Regions from separate parts of the Brevibacillus aydinogluensis genome, predicted to be linked through region 2. Evidence: riboswitches for the same ligand, from Rfam matches in the RefSeq annotation. Region 2 holds a riboswitch; each other region holds the start of a gene.
The links. Region 2 has a riboswitch for cobalamin ahead of Q7F15_RS04155 (ribonucleoside-diphosphate reductase subunit alpha). Riboswitches for the same ligand answer to the same signal wherever they lie in the genome.
Positions count from the first base shown of each region.

Region 1 (2,196 bases), 1.8 Mb from region 2:
GGTCGTGTCGGCCAAGCGGTACGCCGACGTGGAGGAACCGCTCCGCGAAATGCGGTTGATCAAGTCGGCGGAGGAAGTGGCCCGCATCAGGCACGCCGTGCGGCTGGTGGAACAGGCACTGAGCGAGAGTCTGAAAAAAGTGAAACCGGGCGTCACCGAGATGGAGATCGTCGCCGAACTGGAATACCAGATGAAGCGGTTGGGGGCTGACGGGCCGTCGTTTGACACGATGGTGCTGGCCGGCGAAAAATCGGCGCTGCCGCACGGAACCCCGGGCAGCCGGCAGGTGCGCGAGGGAGACCTGCTGTTGTTTGACCTGGGCGTGGCGGCTGACGGCTACGTGTCCGACATCACCCGCACCTTTGCGATCGGCGAGATCAGTGCACAGCTTCGGGAAATCTACGAGACGGTGCTTGCGGCCAACGAAGCGGCCATCGCTGAGGTGCGTCCGGGTGTCACGCTGGCTCACCTCGACCAAACGGCTCGCCGCGTAATCGAGGAAAAAGGGTATGGTCCGTATTTCATGCACCGTCTGGGGCACGGATTGGGCATGGACGTCCACGAATATCCGTCGGTTCACGGACAAAACCAGGACGTGCTTCGTCCCGGCATGGTCTTCACGATCGAACCGGGGATCTACCTCCCGGGCGTGGGGGGCGTGCGAATCGAGGACGACGTGCTGGTGACCGACAGCGGCTGCGATGTATTGACGCAGTTCCCGAAACAGCTGACCGTCATCAGGTAAGGCTCAGACGAAAAACGAATATGGTGTTTCACGGTGCCGTCCGGGTGCAGGTCCGCCCGGGGGGCTTAAAAGGGAAGTTCGGTGAAAGTCCGACGCGGTCCCGCCACTGTAACGGGAGCGCCCTGCGACAGCCACTGTCTCGCCGGTCTGGCGAGATGGGAAGGTGCAGGGAGCGATGAACCCAAGCCAGGAGACCTGCCGTGAAGCGATCACGCTTTTACCCACGAGGATGGGGATGTGTGGAAAGCAGGGGACAGAAAGAAACGGCGCTCCGCGTCTGTTCTTTTGTCGTGTCCGCATGCAGACAGGCATCTTCCGTCCAATACGGGAGGTGCTTTTTTGTTTGTGCGTAAACATGTGAGCCAGGTTTACAACAGGCAGGCGAGTATGTATTGGTGCTTTCGTCGGGGATGGCCTCTCCGTAGTCGGGGCGGCCATCCAGGCACTTGTCCGCAATTCCCTCGCTGATCCCGACATCCTGGGCGTCTCTTCGGGGGCGTCGGTCGGGGCGACATCGGTCATGCTGTTTGGCGCACTCCCGCTCCCCTGGACCCGTTTTTCGCCATAAACGTTGTAACATTTCGTCGGCCGGCCGCATCTAAACAGGTGAATGCACACGAAGGGAGGCGCGCCGCGTGGAAAAACTGCAGCCGACGGTGGAAGCGGTGCTGGAACAGATCATGCGGGAATACGGGACGCGCGTGCTTCGCCTGGTCACCTTGATGGTGAAAGACCGCAGTCTGGCGGAAGACATCACGCAGGACGTCTTTTTGAAAGCGTACCGTCACCTGCCCCGTTTTCGCGGCGAGAGCAGCATCCGCACCTGGCTCTACCGGATCGCCGTGAACGAGTGCAAAGGGTGCCTGCGCTCCTGGGCGTTTCGCAACCTGCTGCCTCGTTCCTGGATCAGCCGGGAGAGCGACGTGTCCGCGGAGCGGCAGGTCATGGAGCGGGCGCAACGGGACGAGCTGGTTCGCCTGGTGCTGGAGCTGCCGCCGCTGTACCGCCAGGTGATCGCGCTGCACTACTACGCCGATCTGTCCATCGCGGAAACGGCCGAAGTGCTTGGCGTGACGGAGGGAACGGTCCGGACACGGCTGCACCGCGCCCGGCAGCAGTTGAGACAGCGGATGGAGTCAAGGGAGGAATGGGAATGGAACGGGACAAATGGCTGCGAGAGCTGAAGGAGCGGGCCGACGAAACGGTGTGCAAGGACGTGACGTTTACCCCCGGAATGGAAGAAGCCGTGCGAAAGCACATCAGACAGCGGTCGCAGCGGCAGAGGCGCGGACCGCTTCTGGCGTCGGCGTCCGCTGCGGTGACGCTGCTGGCCCTGTGGATGTGGTGGCCCGATGCGCTGCAGCCCAAGCAACCGGCCGCCCCTGGCCCCGCGCCGAAGACAACCGCACCGCCGCTGTTCGGCCTCGTCTCCTCTCCTCCCGTGCTGTGGA
Region 1 is NZ_OY569118.1:2,642,544-2,644,739, reverse strand. Features, by position in the region: gene Q7F15_RS13055 (M24 family metallopeptidase) at 1-745, shown strand, start outside; cobalamin riboswitch at 760-962, shown strand; partial or broken gene Q7F15_RS13050 (iron chelate uptake ABC transporter family permease subunit) at 1,128-1,283, shown strand; gene Q7F15_RS13045 (sigma-70 family RNA polymerase sigma factor) at 1,381-1,929, shown strand; gene Q7F15_RS13040 (hypothetical protein) at 1,899-2,196, shown strand, end outside.
Region 1: it holds a riboswitch for cobalamin, as region 2 does, so the genes downstream of both, Q7F15_RS13050 (iron chelate uptake ABC transporter family permease subunit) here and Q7F15_RS04155 (ribonucleoside-diphosphate reductase subunit alpha) in region 2, are expected to answer to the same signal.

Region 2 (2,196 bases):
CAGCTTTATTCCTACCGCCATTATATGCAAAAGCGGAGCATTCCGCCATATTGATTGATATATGTGGAGAAGTTCTCCATTCTATATCAGACCGTTCTGATTCGCGGCGCACTCCGCTTCCGCGAGCATCCGCCGCTCTTGGCGCCGCTTGTCTTAGCGAACAACAACAAAAAAAGCCTCCACCCGGAACCTTTTGATCCGAGTGAAAGCTTTTCGACGTGTGTGCAAAGCACCGGCCGCCTACACGATTACGCGGTACCCGATCAGGATGACAAGCACCATCAGCGCGAGCGCGCCAACGAAAAATCCGATGCTGGCTTCCTGGCGGCGTGCCCGTCCCAGCGCCATTTCCATCAGCCCGAAGACGACAATCCCCAGCAGTCCCTTCACATAGTACAGGACGTCTCCCGTGTGGAACTTAAACAACATCCAACCACCCGTCACGACCACGATCACCATCATCACGCGCAGAAACATGTGAACGATGTTGCCCACTTTTTCCTTGCCGAGACGGAAAAGGATGTACCCGACGATCAGCAGGATGAATGCCACTTCCCAACCGCCTACGTGGGCTTTAAGATACGCATAGCTCACCGTTTGCTCACTCCTTGCCCAGTGCAATCTCCATACTCGTCTCATTATAACAGATTGGCAAGGGAAAAGCAGGGCGCGCAATGCTTGGCGGTTTTGTGACAGCTAGTCACTTGACCGGACCCGCTTTTTTGGAAGCGGCCAGCCAAGATCAGTCTTCCCTCCCACAACATATTGTGTTATAGTACCTTCATACAACCATATATAGTACGCTTTGTGGTGCGCTTGACCAGGATTCCGGCAAGCGCTTAAAAGGGAAGACCGGTGCAAGTCCGGCGCGGTCCCGCCACTGTAAATGGGGAGCGACTCTGTCAGATGCCACTGTCGATCGCATCGACGGGAAGGTTCAGAGAAGCGATGATCCATGAGCCAGGAGACCTGCCACAAAGACAACACCGTTGGAACCACGAGGATGGGGAGGTGTGGAATCGGTCACCGGCGGCGTGCCGCTCTTTCTGGCGCACGTTCCGCTTTGACACAGGCATGTTTGTTTCCACATGGGCAACATCAGCATCCTCTACCCGACGGGAGAGGATGCTTTTTTCATGAACCGCAAAGGAGAGGGATAGATTGCAAACGGTTGTCTCTGGCATTGACCAACGTATTACATCGCTGATTGGCGACATTCTGGCCGATTTTCCCCGGCTGCGCGCAGATGCCGTCATCCAGTCGGCGGCCATCAGAGCCAAACACAAAACGCTCACGGAACAGGAAGCGGCAAAAATCGTTGCCATGTCGGCCGCCGAACTGATTTCCAAAGAGGAGCCGGAATGGACCTACGTCGCCGCCAGGGCGTACCTCGCTGCCCTGTATCACGAAGCGGCCCGCAGCCGGGCGTATTCCTTTAGTCCTGCGCGTCCCTACGGTTCGTTTTTGAACCTGTTGAAACAGCTGGTGGAAAAGGGCATTTACAAACAGGAACTGCTGACCGCCTACCGTCCGGAAGAGATTGCGGAGCTGGAACGGGAGATTGATCCGGAAAAGGACAAGCTGTTTACCTATTTGGGGATCGTGACTCTCGCCGAGCGGTATTTGGCGAGGGATTACACCGGCAGCCTGTATGAACTGCCCCAGGAGCGGTTTATGGTCATCGCCATGCACCTCATGCTGCAGGAACCCCGCGAAAAAAGACTCGCGCTGGTAAAGGAAGCCTACTGGGCGCTCAGCCATCAGTACATGACCGTGGCAACGCCCACCATGGCGAATGCCGGCAAAGCACGGGGCGGACAGCTCTCCAGCTGCTTTGTCGACACGGTCGACGACTCTCTGCAGGGCATCTACGATTCCAACACCGACGTCGCCCGGCTGTCCAAGATGGGCGGCGGCATCGGCGTGTACATGGGAAAAGTGCGGGCGCGCGGCTCTTCCATCCGCGGCTATGAAAACAAATCCAGCGGGGTCATCCCGTGGATTCGCCAGCTGAACAATACGGCGGTCAGCGTCGACCAGCTCGGAACGCGCAACGGCAGCGTTGCCGTGTATCTCGACGTGTGGCACAAGGACATCCTGGCGTTTCTCGATTTGAAAATGAACAACGGGGACGAACGCCTGCGGGCGCATGACATCTTTACGGGTGTGTGCATCCCTGATCTGTTCATGGAAGCG
Region 2 is NZ_OY569118.1:859,360-861,555, reverse strand. Features, by position in the region: gene Q7F15_RS04160 (YisL family protein) at 241-594, opposite strand; cobalamin riboswitch at 792-991, shown strand; gene Q7F15_RS04155 (ribonucleoside-diphosphate reductase subunit alpha) at 1,183-2,196, shown strand, end outside.

Region 3 (2,196 bases), 190 kb from region 2:
ACAGCAAGTGCCTGGACCTGCTCTATTCGTACGGCCATTATTTTGTGATCAACGTCAGCTCGCCCAACACGCCCAACCTGCGCGACTTGCAGGAGGCCAACAGCCTGCGGTCCATTCTCCGCGAAGTAAAGGCCAAGGCGGCCGAACTGGAGATGCGCGGCGCCAAGGCGAAGCCGATCCTGGTGAAGGTATCGCCCGACATGGCGGACGAGCAGATGAGTGACGTGGTCAGGGCCGCGGTGGCTGAAGGGGCGGCCGGCATCATCGCCACCAACACCACACTGTCCCGTGATGGGGTGGAAAACCACCCGTACGCAGAAGAAGTGGGCGGCTTGAGCGGAAAGCCGCTGGAGGAGCGGTCCACCGCCTGGGTGAGAGAAATTTACCAGGAAGTGGGGGACAAGGTGCCGATCATCGGAGTGGGCGGCATCTTCACCGGTGACGACGCCTACCGCAAGATTCGCGCCGGCGCCAGCCTGGTGCAGGTGTACACGGGAATGATCTACCGCGGGCCGGGTATTGCGCGGCAGATTAACAAACGGCTGGTGCAGCTGTTGAAGAAGGACGGGTTTGCCCGCATCAGCGACGCGGTAGGCGTGGACGCACGATAGATAGCGCACCTCGGAGACGATTCTCCCCTCTTTTGCTTTCGCGGGGGCTCGTTTATAATGGACGCAAACGTCCAAGATGGAAAGGAAAAAAACCGAATACAACGGAGCTAGGTGCCCTTATGCGGATAAGGGGTAACAGGGAATCGGGTGAAAATCCCGAGCGGTCCCGCCACTGTAACCAGGGAATTCTCTTTTGACAGGCCACTCGCCGCTCGCCGGACGGGGAAGGCAAAAGAGCGTGATGATCTGGAAGCCAGGAGACCTACCTAGCTGCCGCACCCAACAGCCTTCGAGGAAAGGAGAGGTGAGCCCAGGCAGTACGACTGTTTTGTTTGAGGAAGTAGTCGTCTATTCACATTGCGCAAAGCTCATCCGGCCGGATGAGTTTTTTTCTTGGACGTTGGATGTCGAACCAGATAGGGAGAGGATGCTCGATGAGCCGTTCGCGTTCGTTGATGAGCGGAATGCTTGTGACGGGATTTGTCCTGTACTTTCTGCTGAATGAGCCGGAGACCGGACACGCCATGCACATCATGGAAGGCTTTTTGCCGGTGGAGTGGGCGCTGTTCTGGTGGGCCGCGTTTCTGCCCTTTTTCCTGCTGGGCCTGCGCTCCATCAAGCGGCGGGTCCAGGATAACCCCGAGTTGAAGCTGCTGCTGGGGGTGGCGGGGGCGTTTGCCTTTGTTCTGTCCGCATTGAAAATTCCGTCTGTGACCGGGAGCAGTTCCCACCCGACCGGGACCGGCCTGGGAGCCATCCTGTTCGGTCCGCTGGTCATGTCGGTGCTGGGCACCTTGGTGCTGCTGTTCCAGGCCCTGCTGCTCGCCCACGGCGGCTTGACCACGCTGGGGGCCAACGCGTTTTCCATGGCAGTGGTCGGGCCGTTTGTGGCCTACGGGGTGTATCGGCTGGTGCTGCGGGCCAACGGCGGCCAGCGGCTGGCAGTGTTTCTGGCGGCTGCCCTGGCCGACCTGACCACGTACGTGGTGACGTCACTGCAGCTGGCGCTGGCGTTTCCGGCAGCATCCGGTGGTGTCGCCGCCTCGTTCGCCAAATTTGCCGGCATCTTCGCGCTGACGCAGGTGCCGCTGGCCGTAAGCGAGGGACTGCTGACGGTGCTCGTCTGGAACTGGCTGCAGTCGTACAATGCAAAAGAACTGTCGCAACTGCCGCTGCTCAAACGGGAGGGGATGTAAGTGAAACGCTGGTCAAACTGGGTGCTGTTGCTGCTGGTGGCGTTGTTGGCCGTGCTGCCGCTGATATTGGTGAAAGATTCGGAGTTTGGCGGAGCGGACGGCGCGGCGGAAGAAGCGATCAAAGAAGTGGCCCCCGACTATGAGCCCTGGTTCCAGCCGCTTGTGGAGCCGCCGGGCGGCGAGACGGAAAGCCTGCTGTTTGCCGTGCAGGCCGCGCTGGGCGCCGGATTTATCGGATATGCAATCGGCCTGTACCGGGGTCGGTTGAACAACGGCAAAGAACAATGATCGACCAGTTGGATACGCTCGCCTACACCAACCGGCTGCGCCGCCTGTCCCCCGGCTGCAAGCTGCTGTTTGCCGTGGCGCTGATGTTGATCGTCCTGGTC
Region 3 is NZ_OY569118.1:670,666-672,861, forward strand. Features, by position in the region: gene Q7F15_RS03200 (quinone-dependent dihydroorotate dehydrogenase) at 1-611, shown strand, start outside; cobalamin riboswitch at 704-895, shown strand; gene Q7F15_RS03205 (energy-coupling factor ABC transporter permease) at 1,046-1,807, shown strand; gene Q7F15_RS03210 (energy-coupling factor ABC transporter substrate-binding protein) at 1,808-2,095, shown strand; gene cbiQ (cobalt ECF transporter T component CbiQ) at 2,092-2,196, shown strand, end outside.
Region 3: it holds a riboswitch for cobalamin, as region 2 does, so the genes downstream of both, Q7F15_RS03205 (energy-coupling factor ABC transporter permease) here and Q7F15_RS04155 (ribonucleoside-diphosphate reductase subunit alpha) in region 2, are expected to answer to the same signal.